2 regions of the Streptosporangium sp. NPDC005286 genome follow, and region 1 is predicted to be linked to the other one. Evidence: riboswitches for the same ligand, from Rfam matches in the RefSeq annotation. Region 1 holds a riboswitch; the other holds the start of a gene.
The links. A riboswitch is a leader RNA that binds a small molecule or an ion and turns the genes downstream of it on or off. The one in region 1 is predicted to bind glycine.
Positions count from the first base shown of each region.

Region 2: another riboswitch for glycine. It lies ahead of gcvP (aminomethyl-transferring glycine dehydrogenase); the one in region 1 lies ahead of gcvT (glycine cleavage system aminomethyltransferase GcvT).

Region 1 is NZ_JBEXGU010000079.1:24,616-35,649, reverse strand. Features, by position in the region: gene ABZU75_RS26135 (glutamine synthetase family protein) at 1-1,301, shown strand, start outside; gene ABZU75_RS26130 (aldehyde dehydrogenase family protein) at 1,304-2,650, shown strand; gene ABZU75_RS26125 (3-oxoacyl-ACP reductase) at 2,656-3,420, shown strand; gene ABZU75_RS26120 (gamma-glutamyl-gamma-aminobutyrate hydrolase family protein) at 3,560-4,255, shown strand; glycine riboswitch at 4,334-4,432, shown strand; glycine riboswitch at 4,435-4,519, shown strand; gene gcvT (glycine cleavage system aminomethyltransferase GcvT) at 4,560-5,651, shown strand; gene gcvH (glycine cleavage system protein GcvH) at 5,648-6,037, shown strand; gene ABZU75_RS26105 (L-serine ammonia-lyase) at 6,108-7,484, shown strand; gene ABZU75_RS26100 (hypothetical protein) at 7,622-9,403, shown strand; gene ABZU75_RS26095 (DUF6286 domain-containing protein) at 9,628-10,266, opposite strand; gene ABZU75_RS26090 (amino acid deaminase/aldolase) at 10,416-11,034, shown strand, end outside.
Region 2 is NZ_JBEXGU010000121.1:16,822-27,855, reverse strand. Features, by position in the region: gene ABZU75_RS32775 (DUF5999 family protein) at 272-463, shown strand; gene ABZU75_RS32770 (alpha/beta family hydrolase) at 481-1,122, opposite strand; gene ABZU75_RS32765 (hypothetical protein) at 1,226-1,546, shown strand; gene ABZU75_RS32760 (hypothetical protein) at 1,646-2,428, opposite strand; gene gcvP (aminomethyl-transferring glycine dehydrogenase) at 2,544-5,399, opposite strand; glycine riboswitch at 5,582-5,674, opposite strand; gene ABZU75_RS32750 (MerR family transcriptional regulator) at 5,690-6,310, opposite strand; gene ABZU75_RS32745 (bifunctional nuclease family protein) at 6,455-6,925, opposite strand; gene ABZU75_RS32740 (MerR family transcriptional regulator) at 7,005-7,682, opposite strand; gene ABZU75_RS32735 (FHA domain-containing protein) at 7,682-8,194, opposite strand; gene ABZU75_RS32730 (mannose-1-phosphate guanyltransferase) at 8,422-10,923, opposite strand; gene ABZU75_RS32725 (CDP-alcohol phosphatidyltransferase family protein) at 10,927-11,034, opposite strand, start outside.

The sequences.
Region 1 (11,034 bases):
TCGACACCGTGCTGCTGGCGATCGTCGACATGCAGGGCCGCCTGCAGGGGAAACGCCTGTCGGCACGTTACTTCCTGCAGGAGGTGCTGGGACATGCCTCCGAGGGATGCAACTACCTGCTCGCGGTCGACGTCGACATGAACACGGTCGACGGCTACGCGATGTCCTCCTGGGAGCGGGGCTACGGCGACTTCGTCATGAAACCCGACGTGTCCACCCTGCGCCGGGTGCCGTGGCAGGAGGGGACGGCCCTGGTGATGGCCGACCTGCTCTGGGAGGACGGCTCCGACGTGGCCGCCTCGCCGCGGCAGATCCTGCGCCGGCAACTCGCCCGGCTGGCCGAGCGGGGCTGGGGGGCGTTCGTCGGGACCGAGCTGGAGTTCGTGATCTTCAACGACAGCTACGAGGACGCCTGGCGCGGCGGTTACCGTGACCTGACGCCCGCCAACCTCTACAACGTCGACTACTCCCTCCTCGGCACCGCCAGGGTCGAGCCGCTGCTGCGCAGGATCAGGCTCGGCATGGAGGGCGCGGGCATGTACGTCGAGTCGGCCAAGGGCGAGTGCAACCTCGGCCAGCACGAGATCGCCTTCCGCTTCGGCGAGGCCCTGTCCAGCTGCGACGACCACGCCGTCTACAAGAACGGCGCCAAGGAGATCGCCGCCCAGGAGGGCATGTCGATCACCTTCATGGCCAAACCGAACCAGCGCGAGGGCAACTCCTGCCACATCCACATCTCGCTCAGGGACACCGCCGGAGAGCCGGTCATGGCGGGTTCCGAGGCGCACGGACTGTCCGCGACGGGACAACACTTCATCGCCGGTCAGCTCGCCCTCATGCGCGAGCTGACCCTGCTGTACGCGCCGAACGTCAACTCCTACAAGCGGTACGTGCCGGGCAGCTTCGCCCCCACCGCCGTCAAGTGGGGCGTGGACAACAGGACGTGCGCGCTGCGCCTGGTCGGCCACGGCCCCTCGCTGCGGATCGAGAACCGGGTGCCCGGCGGCGACGTCAACCCCTACCTGGCGGTCTCGGCACTGGTCGCGGCCGGGCTGCACGGCATCGAGAACGAACTGCCGCTTGAGGAGGCGGTCACGGGGAACGCCTACACCTCGGGCGCGGAGACCGTCCCGCACACCCTGCGGGACGCGCTGGAGCTCTGGGAGGGCTCCGCGTTCGCGGCCTCCGTCTTCGGCGAGGACGTCGTGGCGCACTACGCGAACAACGCCCGGACCGAGCTGGCCGCCTTCGACGCGGCGGTGACCGACTGGGAGCTGTTCCGAGGATTCGAACGGATGTGACGGTGAAGATCATAAATCCGGCGACAGAAGAGGTGATCGCCGAGGTCGAGATGGCGGACGCCGCCGAGGTCGACAGGGCGGTGGAGCGCGCGAGAAGGGCCTTCGCCACCTGGCGGAGCGTCGGCCCTTCCGACCGGGCCCGGCTGCTGCGCCGGTTCGCCTCGCTGGTGCGCGAGCACGCCGAGGAACTGGCCCTGCTGGAGGTCGCGGGCGCCGGGCACACGATCGGCAACGCCCGCTGGGAGGCGGGCAACGTCGCCGACGTGCTCGACTTCTACGCCGGGGCGCCCGAGCGTGACCACGGCCTGCAGATCCCGGTGCCCGGCGGCCTGGACGTCACCTTCAAGGAACCGCTGGGCGTCGTCGGCGTGATCGTGCCGTGGAACTTCCCGATGGTCATCATGACCTGGGGGACGGCCCCGGCGCTGGCCGCGGGCAACACCGTGATCGTCAAGCCCGCCGAGTGGACACCGCTGACCGCCCTGCGGGTGGCCGAGCTGGCCCTGGCCGCCGGGCTGCCCGAGGGGGTGTTCCAGGTCCTGCCCGGCGCCGGAGAGGTCGCGGGCGCCCGGCTGGTCGAGCACCCGGACGTGGCGAAGATCGTGTTCACCGGCTCCACCGAGGTGGGCAAGGAGATCGCCGCCGTCTGCGCCGGGCAGGTCAAGCGGCTCACCCTGGAGCTGGGCGGCAAGAGCGCCAACGTGGTCTTCGCCGACGCCGACCTGGAACGGGCGGCGGCGACCGCGCCGTACGCGGTCTTCGACAACGCGGGCCAGGACTGCTGCGCGCGCTCCCGGATCCTGGTCGAGCGCTCGGTGCACGACGAGTTCCTGGCCCGGTTCGGCGAGGCCGTGCTGAAGGTCAGGGTCGGCGACCCCCGCGACGAGAGCACCGAGATGGGCCCGCTGATCAGCGCCGAGCACCGGGAGCGGGTGGCCTCCTACGTCACCGAGCCGCCCCACCTGCGGGGCGCGTGCCCGTCGGGGCCGGGGTTCTGGTTCCCGGCGACGGTCCTGACCCCGACCTCGGCCGACGACCGGGCGTTCACCGAGGAGATCTTCGGACCGGTGGTGTCGGTGCTGCCGTTCGACGACGAGGCGGACGCCGTGCGGATCGCCAACGACACCCCGTACGGCCTGAGCGGGTCCATCTGGACCCGTGACGTCGGCCGGGCGCTCCGGGTGGCCAGGGCCGTCGAGGCGGGCAACCTGAGCGTCAACTCGCATTCGAGCGTCCGCTACTGGACCCCGTTCGGCGGTTTCAAGCAGTCGGGCCTCGGCCGCGAGCTGGGACCGGACGCCCTGTCCGCGTTCACCGAGACCAAGAACGTCTTCATTTCCGAGGAGTAGAAGCGATGCTGCGTTTGCAGGACCGGGTGGCCGTCATCACCGGCGCCGGTAGCGGGATCGGCCTGGCCACCGCGCGCCGGTTCGCCGAGGAGGGCGCCCGCGTCGTGTGCGTGGACCTGGACGAGACGACCGGCGCGGCGGCCGCGGCCGAGGTCGGCGGCCTGTTCGTGAAGGCCGACGTGACCAGCGAGGACGACGTCGTCCGGATGTTCCAGACCGCGTTCGACAGCTACGGCAGCGTGGACATCGCGTTCAACAACGCGGGCATCTCACCGCCGGAGGACGACTCGATCCTGGAGACCGGCATCGACGCCTGGCGCCGGGTCCAGGAGGTCAACCTCACCTCCGTCTACCTGTGCTGCAAGCACGCCATCCCGTACATGCGGCGGCAGGGCAAGGGGTCGATCATCAACACCGCGTCGTTCGTGGCCGTGATGGGCTCGGCGACCAGCCAGATCTCCTACACCGCCTCCAAGGGCGGGGTACTGGCGATGTCGCGCGAGCTGGGCGTGCAGTTCGCCCGCGAGGGCATCCGGGTCAACGCGCTCTGCCCCGGCCCGGTCAACACCCCGCTGCTGCAGGAGCTGTTCGCCAAGGACCCCGAGCGGGCACAGCGCCGCCTGGTGCACATCCCGATCGGCCGCTTCGCCGAGGCGACCGAGATCGCCGCCGCGGTGGCGTTCCTCGCCTCGGACGACGCGAGCTTCGTCACCGGCGCGGAGTTCCTGGTGGACGGCGGCATCTCGGGCGCCTACGTCACGCCACTCTGACCGCTCCCGGCCATCTCCGCCCCCGCCACCTTCGCGACCGGCGGTGGCGGGATTTGCCCAGGCCATACCCTGGCCCCGATAACGTGCGAGGACGTGGGCGGATGTCCCATGTCCCCGGCGTCCGCGTGAGAAAGAGATCATGTCCCGTCCCGTCATCGGCATCACCTGCTACGTCGAGCCCGCGAGGTTCACCGTCTGGGAGACGACCACCGCGCTGCTGCCGTACGACTACGTCGACCACGTGGCCCGCGCGGGCGGGCAGCCGGTGATCCTGCCGCCCGCGGGCGACCCCGCGACGCTCGTGGAGCGCCTGGACGGGCTGATCCTGGCCGGCGGCGGGGACGTCGGCCCGGAGCGGTACGGGCAGGAGCCGCACGAGCGGACCGGCTACGTCCGGCCGTTCCGCGACGACGCCGAACTGGGACTGGTCCGGGCGACGCTGGAGCGGGACCTGCCCTTCCTCGGCATCTGCAGGGGCATGCAGATCCTGAACGTCGCCCTCGGCGGCGGCCTCCACCAGCACCTGCCCGACGTGGTGGGCCACCAGGGGCACGCCCCGGCCCCCGGCAGCTACGGCAGGATGCCGGTGCGGCTCGCCCCCGGCAGCCTGACCTCGAAGGTCTTCGGGACCGAGACCGTGGACGTGGCCCACTACCACCACCAGGCCGTTGACCTGCTCGCCGAGGGCCTGACCGTGACCGCCCACGCCGAGGACGGCACGGTGGAGGCCGTGGAGGTGGAGGATCATCCGTTCGCCCTCGCCGTCCAGTGGCATCCCGAGACCGACGACGAGTCGGCCCTGTTCGAGGCACTGGTCCGGCACACCCGCCGCTGAGTGATTCGTGAAGGCCGGTGCGCGCCCGGGGATTTCGCTCGGCCGGTGCGGGCGGTTAGGCTGGCCTGCGACACCGATGAACCCCGCGCGGGAGAGTGTCCTGACATCCAGGCCAGGACCCCTGAAGGAGCAAGCCCTCCCCGCGAACCTCTCAAGGCAAAGGACCGTGCGGGTAGGTGCCTCTGGAAAGCAGGTCCCACGACCTCGCCGAAGGTGAAAGTCCGGTAAAACCCGGATGAAACTCTCAGGCACCAATGACAGAGGGGGAGGATGATCTCATCTGTCCCTTGTCTGAGGTGCGAACATGTCCCGACCTACGCCGCTGCGCGGCGTGCACGAGTCCCTCGGCGCGACGCTGACCGACTTCGCGGGCTGGCTGATGCCGCTCCGCTACGGCAGCGAGTCCGCCGAGCACAACGCGGTCCGCCAGGCGGCCGGCCTGTTCGACCTCTCCCACATGGGTGAGATCTTCGTGACCGGCCCGCAGGCCGCCGAGGCCCTCGACTACGCGCTGGTCGGCCACCTCTCCGCGCTGGCGCCCGGCCGCGCCCGCTACACGATGATCGTCGACGCCGGGGGCGGCGTGCTGGACGACCTGATCGTCTACCGGCTGGCCCCCGAAGAGTTCATGGTCGTCGCCAACGCCTCCAACTACCCCCGGGTGGCCGCCGAGCTGACCGAGCGCGCCAAGGACTTCGACGCCGCGGTGCGGGACCGCTCCGAGGAGTACGCGCTGGTCGCCGTCCAGGGGCCGCGCTCGGTGGAGATCCTGAGCACTCTCACCGACGCCGACCTGGACGGGCTCGGGTACTACGCGGGCCTGCCCGCCGTGGTGGCCGGACACGAGGTCCTCGTCGCCCGCACCGGATACACCGGCGAGGACGGCTTCGAGCTGTTCGTCGCGGCCTCGGCGGCGGAACCCCTCTGGACCGCCCTCACCGAGGCGGGCGCACCGCACGGGCTGGTCCCCGCCGGCCTGTCCGCGCGCGACACCCTCCGGCTGGAGGCGGGCATGCCGCTCTACGGCAACGAACTCTCCGCGGACCTCACTCCGTTCGACGCCGGGCTCGGCCGTGTGGTGAGGTTTGACAAGCCGGGCGACTTCGTCGGCCGGGCCGCCCTCGAACCGCTCAGGGACGTCCCGCCGGCCCGTCGTCTGGTCGGCCTGGTCGCGAGCGGCCGCAGGGTGCCCCGGCACGGGTATCCGGTGGTGGTCGCCGATGACGGCACGGTCGCCGGGGAGGTCACCAGCGGGGCGCCCTCCCAGACACTGGGCAGGCCCATCGCCATGGCCTACGTGGACAGCGGCCTGTCGTCGGGGCTGGCCGTCGACATCCGGGGCAGCCGCGAGCCGGTCGAGGTCGTCGAACTGCCTTTCTACAGGAGGAAAAAATGAGCAGCATTCCCGAGGACCTGCACTACACCAAGGAACACGAGTGGATCGGCGGCGTCGACGACGGCCTGACCCTCACCGTGGGCATCACCGCCTACGCCGCCGAGGCGCTGGGCGACGTGGTCTACGTGCAGGTACCCGAGGTAGGCGCGTCGATCGCCACCGGTGACGCCGTCGGCGAGGTCGAGTCGACCAAGTCGGTGAGTGACATCTTCGCACCGGTCACCGGCGAGGTCGTGGAGGTCAACCAGGCGGTCGTGGACGACCCCTCGCTGGTCAACAGCGACTCCTACGGCGACGGCTGGCTGTTCCGGGTACGTCTTGAGGGCTCCGCCGACGACCTGCTGTCGCCGGAGGAGTACACCGCGCTCACCTCGGGTGAGTCATAAGTTCGACGCCTCGCGTCACGGTCACGCGCGTCCCCGGGCGCGCGTGACCGTCCACGCTGGAAGGATTCAGATGACGATCAGTGTCTTCGATCTCTTCAAGATCGGAATCGGCCCGTCCAGCTCGCACACCGGCGGCCCGATGGCCGCCGCCCACAAGTTCGCTCGGGGTCTGCACCGGGACGGGCTGCTGGAGAAGACCGCGCGGGTGAGCGCCATCCTGTACGGCTCGCTCGGGCTGACCGGCAAGGGCCACGGCAGCGACAAGGCGGTGCTGCTCGGCCTGTCGGGCGAGAAACCCGAGCTGGTCGACGTCGACACGGTCGACGAGCGGCTGGCCGCCATGCGCGCCTCGGGCACCGTCCGCCTGTACGGCTCCCACGAGATCCCCTTCGTCATCGGCGAGGACCTCGTCTTCGAACGCAAGATCTCGCTCCCCCACCACCCCAACGGCATGCGCTTCACCGCCCTGTCGGAGTCCGGCGAGACGCTGCGCGAGAAGGTCTACTACTCGGTGGGCGGCGGCTTCGTCGTCGACGAGAACGCCACCGGCGCCGACCGGATCAAACCCGACGACACGGTCCTGCCGCACCCCTTCACCACGGCCGCGGAGCTGCTCGCCCAGTGCGCGGAGACCGGGCTGTCGATCTCCGGGCTGATGCTGGAGAACGAACGGGCGTTCGGCCGCACCGAGGCCGAGATCCGCGCCCAGCTGCTCGTCCTGTGGCAGGTCATGAGCGAGTGCGTGCGACGGGGCATCGGCAAGGAGGGCGTGCTGCCCGGCGGCCTGAAGGTCCGCCGCCGCGCCCACCAGCTCCACCGGCAACTGCGGAGCGAGCCGGGAGAGAAGGACTCGCTGCAGACGATGGACTGGGTCTCGCTGTTCGCCCTCGCGGTCAACGAGGAGAACGCCGCCGGCGGCCGGATCGTCACCGCGCCCACCAACGGTGCCGCGGGCATCATCCCCGCCGTGCTCACCTACTACGACCGCTTCGTCCGCGAATCCGATGACGAGGGGGTGATCCGCTTCCTGTTGACCGCGGGGGCGATCGGCGTGCTGTTCAAGGAGAACGCCTCCATCTCCGGGGCCGAGGTGGGTTGCCAGGGGGAGGTCGGCTCCGCCTGCTCGATGGCCGCCGCCGGGCTCACCGAGGTGATGGGCGGCACCCCCGAGCAGGTCGAGAACGCCGCCGAGATCGGTATCGAGCACAACCTGGGGCTGACCTGCGACCCGATCGGCGGCCTGGTGCAGATCCCGTGCATCGAGCGCAACGCCGTCGCCTCGATCAAGGCCATCGCCGCGGCCAGGATCGCGCTGCGCGGCGACGGCCGCCACTTCGTCTCGCTGGACAAGGCCATCAAGACGATGCGCGACACCGGCCGCGACATGCTCGACAAGTACAAGGAGACCAGCCGCGGCGGGCTCGCGGTGAACGTCATCGAGTGCTGAACGCTTCCCCAGATCCGCGCTTCAGATGAGGAACGCCGCATAGAGCTCGATCGACACCAAATTTCGCATCACGTATGGGCCCCTCCCGTCCCGCGCCTATGCTGGGTGGCCATGTCCGCGGGACTCGGGAGGTCGTGGTGGTAACGGGAACGCACCCGGCGAACCGTGCCTCGCGGGTGCTCCGTTTCTTCGGGGCACACTGGCTCTTCATCGCCGCCCTGCTGGCCGGCGGCTGCCTGCGCGCCCTGGCCGTGCTCGGCTACCGGCCCGCCCTGTGGTTCTGGGCCGACTCCTTCGTCTACCTGAACGCCGGGCTCGACCCTCGCCCTCTGGAGCCCCGTCCCGGGGGCTACTCGCTGTTCCTGTGGATCCTCAAGCCGCTGGCCAGCGTCCAGGCCGTGGTCGTCGTCCAGCATCTGCTCGGGCTGGCCGTGGCGCTCTGCGTCTACCTGCTGCTGCGCAGGCTGGGCCGCCTGCCGGGATGGGGCGCGACGCTCGCCGCGCTGCCGGTGCTGCTGGACGCCCACCAGATCCAGCTCGAACACCTCGTCATGGCGGACCTGCTCTTCCAGTTCCTGGCGGTGCTGGCGGTCACCCTGCTGCTGTGGCGGCAACGCCCGGCCGCCTGGGTCGCGGCGCTGGCCGGCCTGCTGCTGGCCGCCGCGACGGTCACCCGGACCATCGGGCTGCCGCTGATCGCCGTGGCACTGGTCTGCCTGGTGATCCGCCGGGCCGGGTGGCGGGCGGTCGTCTCCGCGACCCTGACCGCCGCCATCGGCCTGGGCTCGTACGCCGCCTGGTTCGAATCCGAGCACGGCAGCTACGCGCTGACCCGGGGCAACACCTTCCTGTGGGCGCGGACGATGACCTTCGCCGACTGCGCCAGGATCCAGCCGACCGGCCCCGAGGCGGCCCTGTGCCCCGTCGAACCGGTGGGACAGCGCGCGGCGCCGCCGGTCTACATCTGGGACGACGCCTCACCGCTGAACAAGGTCAAGGGCGGCTGGGCCGAGCGCGACGCGCTCGCCGGCGCCTTCGCCACCCAGGCCATCAAGGCCCAGCCGCTGGACTTCCTGCGGGCGGGCCTCGACGACGCGGTCCACATCTTCGACTGGACCCGGCGCGTCTACCCGACCCCCGGACCGCAGAGCGCCTACGTCTTCCCCGACACGCTGCACCCCTTCCCCACCGAGGCCGCCTCGCAGGGGAAGACCGCCGAGCAGCTGACCGTGGCCTACCAGGGCGTCTCGGGAGCGCCGACGATGGCCGAGCCGTACGCGGGCTGGTTGCGCGGCTACCAGGAGTACGGCTTCGTGCGCGGCCCGTTCCTCGCGGTGATCTGCCTGATCGGCCTGGTCGGCGTGCTGATGCGGCTGCGGCGGCTCGGCGGCGCGGTGCTGCTGCCCTGGGCCGCGGGGACCATGCTGCTGATCCTGCCGCCCTTCATCGCGGCCTTCGACCACCGCTACGTGGTGCCCGCGCTCCCGCTGGTCTGCCTGGCCGCCGGGCTGTCCTTCGGCGTCCGGCACCAGGAGAGTACCCCCGAGGAACCGGCGGAGGAGGAACCGGACTTCGAACCGGACTACGGCAGGACCGCCGAGCGGCCGGTGTACGCGAGCCCCGTCGCGGAGCCGGCGTACGACAGGTCAGCGGCGGCGGACGTGCAGACGAACCATCGCGCCGAGTTCTACCTCCCCGAGAGCCCGTCTGACCTTCCCCACCGCGTCCTTGTTCAGCCGCGCCACGAGCCTGCCGACATCGGTCCCCGGCGCGCAGCCCACACTGATTCGCAACCGCTCGTGCCTTACGTACCTGACCCGAATCCGGACGAGCCCTTCGACTTCTTTAAGGGCAACAGCGAGCATGGCGGTCCCCGTTCCGGTCCGCCCGCCCCACCGTCCCCAGCCCAGGGCGTGTAGCAGCCACCGCACCGCCAGCAGCGCGAGCACCACCAGCAGCAGCCCGACCAGCCAGCCCAGCCACGGATGCGCGGCCAGCCAGCCGGGGAACCCCCCGCGCACGAGCCTGGCCCCGGGCGGCTGACCGGGCAGGTCGCCACGTCCCCGCAGGAAGGCGTAGAGACCGGCGCAGACCAGCGCCGCGCCGGTGACGGCCAGGCCGATCCGGTTGCCGAGATACGGTCTCATCTGACCCTCCGCCTGCGCAGCCGCACCACGACGTCGCCCGCGCACATCGCGCCCAGGCCCGCCATCCGGTCGCCCACCGCCGCGCCCACCCCGCGCAGCACCGGCCCGGTCCGCTCGGCCTCGGTGAACACGGTGACCTCGACGATCCGCGACGCGAGCCGGACCCGTGCCCCGCTCACCTCCTCCACCGACGCCGCCGCCTCCCCCAGCGTGCGGCAGAGCCCGGACCTGGTGATCCCGATCACCATGTGCGGATCTCCCGACTCCAGCGGCACCAGCCTGGGTCGTCCCGGCAGGGCCGCGAGCCCGAGCATCAGCAGGCCCGCCACCATGGCGAGCACCGCCATGGCGAACACGACGGGGTCCGACCAGCTCCACGAGCCGGCCCCGTTGACGAGCCGCCGGTAGGGCATTCGCGCGACGGGCGACTCCATCAGCAGGCCCACGGTCACCGAGGCCGAGACCGACAGCACGACGGACGCCACCAGCGCCGCCGGCACGCCCGCCGGGGTCCTCCCCGGCCGAAGCAGCCGCACCGACCTGCGGCGGACGTCCTGAAACTGCTCGGCCGCCCTGCCTCCCGCGCTCCCGGTGCTTCCCGAGCCCGCCAGGACGTCCTGGAGAGTAGTCGTCATTCGGTCAGGTGTACGCGTTCCGGCGGGGTCGAGGCCGGGATCAACCGCCCTCTTGCGCGATCTTGGGACCCTCCTGGCGGGAGCATTGAGCAGCTCTCCAGCAACATGAACACTACTCATATTCTTTCGAGCCGGGTTATCCTGCGAACATGGACGACCTCCAGCGCTACAACCGGGCCACCGCACACCTGGACCCCCCCTTCGCGGTCCTCGACCTGCCCGCCCTGCGCGCCAACGCCGAGGGAATGCTCCACCGGGCTCACGGCAAGCCGATCAGGGTCGCGAGCAAGTCCATCAGGTCCCGGGCCGTGCTCGAACGGATCCTCACCATGGACGGCTTCACCGGGATCATGGCCTTCACCCTCCCCGAGGCCCTCTGGCTGGTCTCCACCGGAATGCGGAACGTGCTCGTCGCCTACCCCACGGTGGACCGCGCCGCGCTCGCCGAGCTGGCCGCCGAACCGCTCGCCGCACGGGAAATCACCATCATGGTGGACCGGATCGACCACCTCGACCTCGTCGACTCCGCCGTCGCCGGCGTCCACGACCGCCAGGAGATCCGGCTCTGCCTCGACATCGACGCGGGCTACCTCGCCTTCGGCGGCCGGTTCCGGGCGGGCGTCCGCCGCTCCCCCATCCGCGAGAGCGACCAGGCCGCCGACCTGGCCACCCAGATCGCCAAACGCCCCGGATTCCGCCTCGTGGGCCTGATGGCGTACGAGGCGCAGATCGCCGGGGTCGGCGACGACCCCCCCGGCAAGCCCGCCC
Region 2 (11,034 bases), on a different contig from region 1:
TAAAGCCCTGACGGACTGGCCCTCTAGCAGTTCGTAAACAGTCCTAACGGGCTATGTCGCCGAGGTGCGATCGATCGCACACTTGATCTGCTTGATGTGCGAGCCTCGCTCTATCAGGGCTCGCATGGCCATATGTCAACATTCAGATGCTCGTCCCCCGTCATGCGTGGGAACGGAGACCCATCGGTGACGGTGCCCGCCGGATGTCCGATGCCCATCCCGTCCCGGCGTGACCCGGGCGAGCCGACACGAGAGATCCGGAGGCACGCCGATGTGCCCGCACGAGCCGTCCTGTCCGCCCGCTGAGGCGCTGGACCGCGAAGCCGCCCGCACCATGGCGGCCCACCCCGAGCAGGGCTGGAGCCTGCTCTGCAACGGTGTGGTGCTGTTCGAAGACACCGGCGAGCTCCTCCCCGACGGCGCCGTCATCGAGCCACACCGGCCACTGGCCGGCGTCGCCTGACGGCACTCACGCCGAACTCACACGGGCTCACACGGGCCCGGCCGCATCCTCGCGTCGAGCCATTCGGCGACCACCTCGCCCACCCTGGCGGGGTCCTTCCCGAGGTCGTGGCCCTGTCCCGGCAGCACGACCAGGCGCGCGGCATCCGCCGCTTCGGGCACGCCGAACGGATCGCGGTCTCCGTTCACCACCAGCACATCCACACCCGCCGCGCGCAGCTCCCCGGCGCGTGACCGCTCCGGCTTGCCCGGCGGGTGCAGTGGGAAGGCCAGCGCGACGACCACGCGGGCCTCGACCCGCCGGGCCGTACGGCAGGCGACCCTGGCCCCATTGCTCCTCCCGCCCTGCGCGAGCGGCAGCCCCGGGTAGCGCTCGCGCAGGACGGCCACCAGCGTCTCCCACGCCTCGTCCTGTCTGGCCGCCGAGCCCGGCGCGCGGGCACCGCGCATCCGGAACGGCTGGAGCACCCGCGCGACGGTCCCGCCGGCCGCCGTCACGGCGTCCCGCACCGCCAGCAGGTCGGGGGCGTCCACTCCCCCGGCCGAGCCGTGGGTGAGCACCAGCAGGAAGCGCGGGGAGGCCACCTCGTCGATCTCCACCAGGGCCGGGCCGTGCGGAGTCGCGATCTCCAGGGGCGGGACGGTACCCGGACGGGACATGGGCTCGGAGACGGACACGGATCTCGTCCTAACGACTGATGCCTGACGGCCGGTGAAGGAGAACAATCGAAGGGTGCAGGATTACCAAGATATCCGCCAGGACATGCGGGCCACTCTCGAGGCCCGCCGTGATCTCGGGCCGGATTATGAGACCGCCCTCATCGAGTCGTTCGTGTCGCGCCTGGACGTGACCATCACCCAGCGGGTGCGGGCCGAGATGCACGCCGCCGGGGTAGGCGGGACACCGCCGCGCAAGGCCGGGAACTCCTCGATCCCGATCGCGCTCGCCTCGATGGGCATGGGCATCCCGCTGACCGCCATCGCGGCGTCCGAGGCGGGCAGCGCCGGGTTGCTGCTGGCCTGGGGCGGCATCATCGCGATCAACGTCGCCCACGCCCTGAGCCGCCGGCGGGAGCGCGACTGACCGTTCCGGGCCCCGGAAGGAGCGACCGGCGTCCCGCCGGGTGCGCTCCGGTCACACCGGACACCGCCCCCGAAGCCCTGGCACGGACGTCCCAGGGGTTCAGACGTCGCGGCCCCAGCGGAGGCGGACCTCACCGGCGAGGTCGGCGTCGGCGCTGTCGAGGCCATAGCGCCAAACGCGCTCGGCGTCCTCGCCGCGTCCTCTGAGCGGGAGCGTGCGGGCCAGGAGCTCGATGGCCAGCGCGCCGGTCTCGACGTCGCCGCCCTCCTCGATCGCACCGGAGAACTCGGCGCAGGCCAGCTCCAGGTGGGCGATGCCGAGCATCACCCGCAGCCTCGGCACCTCGGCCGCGTCCGGCACCGAGAGCGCCTCCAGCAGCACCTGGGCGGCCTCCCCCGGCTCACCCTCCTCGATGAGCGCCTCCGCCAGCCGCTGAGCGGCCCGAGGGGCGACCTCCGGGTCGCCGGTGGCCAGCGCGTCACGCAGCGACCGTTCGGCCTCCTCCGCGTCCGTGGCGAGCCTGGCGAGGGCCATGTGCGCCGACGGGACGTAGGCGGGGTGGCCGACGCCCAGCGCGGCCTGCCAGGCGGCGCGGGCCTGGTCGGCCATCCCCTCCCTTTCGAAGCTCCCCGCGAGCAGGCAGGCGGCCTGGGCGGCGAACTCCGGGTGCCCTGTCGCCAGTGCGGTGCGCGCGGCCGCGCGGGAGCCCGGCACGTCTCCGCGCTCCTGGAGCACCACGGCGAGGCCCACCGCCGCCTGTGCCCGATCGGGCTCGTCGGGGTCGGCGGCCAGCTCCGCGAAGATCACGGCGGCGCCGTCGAGGTCGCCGGACTCGGCCAGTCTTCGCGCGGTGTCCAAGGGACGGGTGTCCACCTCAGGCATGCAGGGTCCTTCCCGGATACGGAGACGCCCCGAGCCTAACGACTCGGGGCGCCGTCCGTCCTCCCGCATTCCCTACGGATACGTGGTTCTCGCGAGACGCGGGCCGCGGTGCGGATCAGTCTTCGTACGCCTCCAGGGGAGGGCAGGAGCACACCAGGTTGCGGTCGCCGTAGGCCTGGTCGATGCGGCGGACCGGCGACCAGTACTTGCCCTCGCGCAGCGAGGGCAGCGGGTAGGCCGCCTCGGTGCGGGTGTAGGGGTGCTCCCACTCGTCGGCGACGAGGCTGCCGGCCGTGTGCGGGGCGTTGCGCAGCGGGTTGTCGACCCTGTCATAGGCGCCGGAGGAGACCTTCTCGATCTCACCGCGAATCGCGATCATCGCCTCGCAGAACCGGTCGAGCTCGGCCAGGTCCTCGCTCTCGGTCGGCTCGATCATCAGCGTGCCGGCCACCGGGAAGGACATGGTCGGCGCGTGGAAACCGTAGTCGACGAGGCGCTTGGCCACGTCGTCGACCGTCACCCCGGTCTCCTTGGTGATCTGGCGCAGATCGATGATGCACTCGTGGGCGACGAGGCCGCCGCGGCCGGTGTAGAGAACCGGGTAGTGGGGGCCGAGCCTGCGGGCCAGGTAGTTGGCCGACAGGATGGCCTGCTCGGTGGCCGCCTTCAGCCCGTCGGCACCCATCATCCGGATGTAGGCCCAGGAGATGGGCAGGATGCCCGCGGAGCCGTACGGGGCGGCCGAGACCGGGCCGACCGCCGAGCCGCCGCGCAGCGGGTGACCGGGCAGGTAGTCGGCCAGGTGGGCGCGGACCGCGACCGGGCCGACACCGGGGCCGCCGCCGCCGTGCGGGATGCAGAAGGTCTTGTGCAGGTTGAGGTGGGAGACGTCCGCCCCGAACTCGCCCGGCCTGGCCAGGCCGACCAGCGCGTTGAGGTTGGCGCCGTCGACGTAGACCTGCCCGCCGGCCTCGTGCACCAGCTCGCAGACATCGACGATCGTCTCCTCGTACACGCCGTGCGTGGACGGGTAGGTCACCATGATCGCGGCAAGCCGGTCGCGGTGCTTTTCGATCTTCGCGACGAGGTCGTCGAGGTCCACGTTGCCGTTGTCGTCGCAGGCGACCACGGCGACGCGCATGCCGGCCATCACGGCGCTGGCGGCGTTGGTACCGTGCGCGGACGAGGGGATCAGGCAGACGTCACGATCCGACTCGCCACGCGCCGTGTGGTAGGCGCGGATCGCCAGGAGACCGGCGAACTCGCCCTGGGAGCCGGCGTTCGGCTGGATCGACACGGCGTCATAACCGGTCACCTCGGCCAGCCAGCGCTCCAGCTCCCCGATCAGCTCGGCGTAGCCCGCCGCCTGGTCCTCCGGCGCGTACGGGTGCAGCCCGGCGAACTCCGGCCAGGTGATCGGCTCCATCTCGGTGGTCGCGTTGAGCTTCATGGTGCAGGAGCCCAACGGGATCATCGACCGGTCCAGCGCGACGTCCTTGTCCTGGAGCCTGCGCAGGTAGCGCAGCATGGCCGTCTCGGAGCGGTGGCTGTGGAAGACCGGGTGGGTGAGGTAGTCGCCGACCCGCGCCAGCGCGCCGGGCAGCGCGTCGTGCGCGGCGGCGTCCAGGTCGGCCAGCACGGTGCCGCTGACCTCGAAGGCGGCCAGGACCTGCTCCAGATGGAGAACCTCGGTCCTCTCGTCGCAGGTGACGCCCACGTGGTCGGCGTCGACCAGGCGCAGGTTGACGCCGTTCTCCCGGGCCGCGGCGACGACTCCGGCGGCACGTCCGGGCACGCGGGCGAGCACGGTGTCGAAGAAGGTGTCGTGGACCACCTCGACGCCGCCCTGGCGCAGCCCCTCGGCGAGCACGACGGCGTGCCGGTGGATGCGGCGGCCGATCCTGCGCAGGCCCTCGGGGCCGTGGTAGACGGCGTACATGCCGGCGATCACGGCGAGCAGCACCTGCGCGGTGCAGATGTTGCTGGTGGCCTTCTCCCGGCGGATGTGCTGCTCGCGGGTCTGGAGCGCGAGCCGGTAGGCGGGACGTCCCTCGACATCCTGGGAGACGCCGACCAGGCGGCCGGGCAGCTGGCGCTGGAGGCCGTCACGGACCGCCATGTAGGCGGCGTGCGGACCGCCGAAGCCGAGGGGGACGCCGAAGCGCTGCGAGGAGCCGACCGCGATGTCGGCGCCGAGCTCGCCCGGCGCGGCCAGGAGGGTGAGGGCGAGCAGGTCGGCGGCGGCGACCACCTGGGCACCGCACGCGTGGGCGGCGTCGGCGATGGCGCGGAAGTCGCGAATCCTGCCGCTGGCGCCGGGGTACTGCACGAGCACGCCGAAGCAGTCGGGGAGCCCTCCGGTGAAGTCGCTCTCGACCAGCTCGATGCCGAGCGGCTCGGCACGGGTGCGCAACACCGCCTTGGTCTGCGGCAGCGCGTCGGCGTCGACCACGAACACCTTCGACGAGGTGCGGCCCGCGCGGCGGGCCAGGGTCATCGCCTCGGCCGCGGCGGTGGCCTCGTCCAGCAGGGAGGCCCCCGCGACGTCGAGGGCGGTCAGGTCGGAGACGACGGTCTGGAAGTTGATCAGGGCCTCCAGCCGGCCCTGGGAGATCTCCGGCTGGTAGGGCGTGTACGCGGTGTACCAGCCCGGGTTCTCCAGGAGGTTGCGGCGGATGACACCCGGGGTGATCGTGTCGTGGTAGCCCAGGCCGATCATCGAGGTGAGCACGGTGTTACGCCCGGCGAGGACCCGCAGCTCGGCGAGGGCCTCGGACTCCCCTGCCGCCGGGGGCAGACCCAGCCGGGCGAAGGAGCGGATCGCCTCGGGCACGGCCACCGCGACCAGGTCGGCGACGGAGGCGAATCCGACCGCCTCCAGCATGCGGGTCTGGTCGGCGTCGTCGGGCCCGATGTGACGGGTCGCGAACGGCGGAGGGGCGAGTTCGCTGAGCGATGACAGATCGGTCATGAGAAGCCTCTCGGGCGGGGTGGAGACCGGTGCTGGGCGCGGACATATGCCGGTTCTCCCCCTCTGTCATCACGACTGTCATCACGACGTGGTCGCTACCTGAGAGCTTCACCTGCCCTTGCCGGGAGGCTTGCACCGTCGGTGAGACGCACCTGGCGGGCACGTCTGCTTTCCAGAGTTGCCTCGTCCGTGCGGTACAGGGTGCCTGAGAGATTCCGGGGAGGTTGCTCCTTCGGCGCCCCGATCGCGGTCGGGGTCTCTCCCGCACAGGGTCAATGGCGAGTCCGAGTTTACCCGGTTCGTCGTGCTCTGCGACGACGGGCCAACTCATCGGCCTGATGATCGCCTAAAGGGCCCCCGCCCGACTCCGCGCGTTCGCCGGGAAGATCCGCGAGAGAGCCCTCCACCTCCTGCCACACCCGTCCCAGCGCGATACCGAAGACTCCCTGGCCCCCCTGGAGCAGGTCGATGACCTCGTCCGGCGAGGTGCACTCGTAGACGCTCACCCCGTCGCTCATCAGAGTGATCTGGGCCAGGTCGTTGACGCCCCGCTCCCGCAGGTGCTGCACGGCGATGCGGATCTGCTGGAGGGAGACACCGGTGTCGAGAAGGCGCTTGACAACCTTGAGGACCAGAATGTCACGGAAGCCGTACAGCCGCTGGGAGCCGGAGCCGTGGGCGGCTCTCACGGTGGGCTCGACCAGGCCGGTGCGCGCCCAGTAGTCGAGTTGCCGGTAGGTGATTCCTGCCGCCGAACAGGCCGTCGGCCCCCTGTAGCCGATGTCGGCGGGCACTTTCACCGGTTGCCCGTCGAACAGCAGACCCTCTTCACCCGCGCGCTGACGTGCCGACTGGCGCCGTTCCGGGTCATCCTGGTCGGCGTTTCTACCCTCGCCGCTGCTGACCGCCACGCGGACCTCCGGCTTTCTCTCATCCCACGGCCTGATCTGGGGGTTTACGCACGACCGCAGGTTTCACTTGCACCGTAGGACTGGGGCCAAGTCCAGTCAACGACCCCACCCGGCGCGTCGTGAAGCGTAAATGCACCGAAATTCCTACCCCGCGCGGCCGAAGTCCTCGGGCGTGATCGTGTCAAGGAACTCCCTGAACTTCTCCACCTCGTCCTCCTGGTCGTCAGGGATGATCACCCCTGCCTCCCGTACCACATCCTCACTCGCGAAGATACGTGCACCGGTGCGAAGTGCCAAGGCGATCGAGTCGGAAGGACGCGCGCTCACCTCGACCCCGTTGGAGAACACGAGATCCGCGAAGAAGATGCCGTCGCGTAAAGCGACGATGTTGACAGTGTTCAACCTGACTCCGAGCCCTTCGAGCACGTCCCGGAACAGGTCATGGGTGAGTGGCCGGGGTGGTGGTTCCTCGGCCTGGGCCATGGCGATCGCCGTGGCTTCCGTCATGCCGATCCAGATAGGTAGGTAACGCTCCCCATGCGTCTCTTTCAGCAGGACGATCGGCTGGTTGGAGGGCATTTCAACTCGAACGCCCACGACCTCCATCTGCAACACGGGCTGCTCCGTCTTCGCTGGATTCCGACCGGTTTGTTCAACGTAACACTCGTGGGGGTACGAGTGCCTGGTCAGGCTCTCACCGGCCCAGTGCCCCACGGACTCCGGAACGCAGCAACGAGGCGTGCAATTCCAGCAGGAGACCGGAGATCTCCCTCGCCGTCTCGTCCGCCTGGTCGATCGCGCCGGGGCCGCGACGGCGCAGCAGCGGGGCGACCGCCTGTTCCACCAGCCCCGCCTCGCGTTCCGCGGCGGCCTTGACCGCCCGCAGGTGGCGGGCACGCAGGCCGAAGGCGGCCAGGGCGCCCACACTGCGGGCCACGACCAGTGCCTCGGCGTCGTAGTAGCGGGCCACGGCGGCCAGCAGACCGTAGTCCTCCAGCTCGGTGAGGGTCTCCTCGTCGAGCTCGGCGGCGGCGAGGAACTCCTCGCGGGTGAGGCGGACCTCGGGGGGCGCGTCGTCGGGGACGGCGCGCGGCCGGGCCGCCGGGCGCTCCTCGCGGTCGGCCGCCTCCAGGTGATCCTTGATCACGCGCAGCGGCAGGTAGCGATCACGCTGCTCGCTGAGGATGTAGCGGAGCCGCTCGACGTCGGCGTAGGTGAACTTGCGATAGCCGGAGGGACTGCGCTCCGGCTCGATCAGCCCCTCGCCCTCCAGGAAGCGAATCTTGGAGATGCTGACGTCGGGGAACTCGCCCTGCAGGAGAGCGAGCACCTCCCCGATGCTCATGTGCGCACGAGCGGCCTGCGAGCTCATCATCCTCCAGCGGCGCCGCGGGTGAGGAAGACGAGGCGGAACTTACCGATCTGCACCTCGTCCCCGCCGTACAGCGGGACCTCCTCGATGCGCTCACGATTGACGTACGTGCCGTTCAGGCTACCGACGTCGCGGACCGTGAAGACACCGCCGCCGCGCCGGTAGAACTCCACGTGACGGCGCGAGACCGTGATGTCGTCGAGGAAGATGTCGCTCTCGGGGTGGCGGCCCACGGTGGTGAGGTCGCTGTCGAGCAGGAACCGACTGCCGGCGTTGGGGCCGCGCATCGCGACCAGCAACGCGGTGCCGGCGGGCAACTGCTCAACGGCCTGCCGCTCGGCGAGAAGCGTCTCACCGGTCTCCGCCTCGTAGGCCTCGATCCCGGAGAGGGAGATCGTCGATGTGCTGTCTCCGGGGGTGTCGGACCTGGTAAGCGGCGACCCGCATCGTGAACAGAAACGGGCATCCTCAGGATTGGCATGACCGCACTGCGTGCAGTAGACGCTCGGCATCGATCGGCTCGGCCTCCTACCGCGAAGACGCGGCAACGGTGCTCAGTGATGCGCGCCTCGCTTCTTCGCTTCTCAAGTGTTTTCTCAGACTGCGAATGCCGCAACATACAGTGATGAGGCGCGAAGGTCAAGGTTGACGCTGAACCGCGGGTACGGTCGGTGACAAAGTTACAGGGGACGCTGCCCCTGGTCCATGGCGCCGCGCGGTATTTGTCGCGCGGGCCGCCTCAACCGCCGGCGGCCTCCTCCACCACCCGCGCCCAGCGCTCGATCAGGGTCTGGGCGGAGTCGACGTCGAACCCCTCGGCCCACAGGTGGGTCACCGCCTCGGTCGGGTCGGGCAGCACCAGGGTCCAGCTGCCGTCCTCCGCGACGACCCGCACCCCGTCGGTGGTGTCGATGCGGTGGTGCTCGGCGGCCTCGATGACCGAGCGCATCACCGCCCCCTTGGCCGCCCACGGAGTCGGCACGGTACGGCGCAGCAGCTTGGCCTCGGGTATCCTGGCGTCGATCTGGCTGAGCGAGAGCCGGGTCCTGGCGACCAGTCCGAGCAGGCGCAGGAACACCGCCAGGCCGTCCACCGTGGGGCCGAACTCGGGCACGATGAAACCACCGCGCCCGTCGGCCGCGAAGATCATCTCCGGCCCCCTGGCGGCGGCGGTGAGCGCGTCGATCGCGGTGGACGTCCACTCGGCCTGGACCCCGTGGAACCTGCAGACCTGCTCGGCCACCCGGGTGGTGGTGACCGGCAGTGCCACCCGGCCGCCGCGGCGCTCGGCCGCGACCAGGTCGAGCACCACCAGCAGGGCGCGCTCCTCGCTGATCAGCTGGCCCATCTCGTCCACCAGCGCGACCCGCTCCCCCACCGGGTCGAAGCGCACGCCGAAGGCCGCCCTGGAGGAGCTGACGAGCTCTGACAGGCGCTGCAGGTCGCGGCGGCGCTCGGCGAGGGTCTCGGTGGGCGAGGCGTCGTCCAGCCGGTTGTTGACGGTCAGCACGTCCACCCCGACCCGGCCGAGCAGGCTGGGCAGCACCAGCGAGGAGGTGCCTCCCGCGCAGTCGACCACGACCTTCATGTCGGCGTCGCGGACCCCGTTGATGTCGACCAGGCGTAGCAGCTCGTGCGTGTAGTCCTCCACCGCCCTGGCGGGGAAGCTCAGCTCGGCGATCTCGCCGGGGAAGGCGCGGCGGAACTCCTGCCGGGAGAAGACCCGGTCCAGCTTGCGCTGGGCCGGCGGCGACAGGTCCGCGCCGTGCTCGTCCATGAAGACGATGTCGACGCTCTGCGGGTCGCCGGGGGTGGTGCGCAGCGCGATGCCGCCTACCGCGTTCTCCCTGGCGGTGTGGAAGCGTGCCACGGGGAGCGGGGACGCCTCCAGGTCGAGCACGTTGATCGCGCTGGCGTTGAGGGCGCTGATCACGGCCCGCTTCAGCGCCCGCGCCGCGCGGGAGGAGTCGCGGGAGGTGATGACCGAGGCGCCCTTCTTCAGGGTGGTGGCGTAGGCGCTGGCGAGCCGCACGCACAGCTCGGGGGTGATCTCCACGTTGACCAGCCCCGAGACCCCCCGGGGGCCGAACAGGTTGCGCTGGGCGCGCGGCTCCCAGATGACGCTGTTGTTGATCACCGCCCCGGCCTCGATGGTCTTGAACGGGTAGATCTTGACGCCGGAGGAGATGTACGCCTCGGCCTCGATGATGCACTCGTCGCCGATGACGGCGCCCTCCTCGACCCTGGTCGCGGTCATCAGGTCGGTGTTCTTGCCGATCACGCAGCCGCGCAGGTGGGCGCTGGGCCCGATGTAGACGTTGTCGTGGACGACCGCGCGGTGCAGGAAGGCCCCCTCCCTGACCACCGCGTTGCTGCCCAGCACGGTGTACTCGCGCAGCTCGGCCCCCGCCTCGACCTTGGCGTAGTCGCCGACGTAGAGCGGGCCCTTGAGGATGGCGTCGGTGTCGACCGAGGCTCCCTCGGCCACCCAGACGCCCGGCGAGACCTCGAAGGCGTCGATGTCGACCTTGACCCGGCCCGACAGGACGTCGGCCTGGGCCTTGAGGTAGCTCTCGTGGGTGCCGACGTCCTCCCAGTAGCCGTCGGCCACGTAGCCGTACAGCGGGGCTCCGCGCTCCAGCAGCCGGGGGAACACGTCTCCCGACCAGTCGACGGACTCCCCCGCCGCGATCTCGTCGAGGACCTCGGGCTCCATCACGTAGATGCCGGTGTTGACGGTGTCGGAGAAGACCTGGCCCCAGGTGGGCTTCTCCAGGAAGCGCTCCACCCGCCCCTGGTCGTCGACGATGACGATGCCGAACTCCAGCGGGTTGGGAACGCGCTTGAGCCCGATCGTGACCATCGCGCCGTTCTCGCGGTGGAAGCGGATCATGTCCGTCAGGTCGATGTCCGTCAGCGCGTCGCCGGAGATGACCAGGAAGCGGTCGTCGCGCAGCCGGTCCGCGGCGTTCTTGACGCTGCCCGCGGTGCCGAGCGGTGTGTCCTCGGTGGCGTAGTACAGGCTCATGCCGAGCTCGTCGCCGTCGCCGAAGTAGTTGCGGACCAGGGCCGCCAGGAACTGCACGGTGACCACCGTCTCGGTGAAACCGTGCCGTTTCAGGAGGCGCAGCACGTGCTCCATGATCGGCCGATTGATCACGGGCAGGAGAGGCTTGGGCTGGTTCGCGGTCATCGGCCGGAGCCGTGTACCCTCCCCGCCCGCCATGACGACGGCCTTCACGGATCACCTCTTAAGGCGTTTGGCCTCGCTTGTCAGCTGACGCACCTGTACCCAATACAGCACTCCGGACCACCAGTACAGGCCTGTGCCCCAGATGGCCAGGGACCAGCC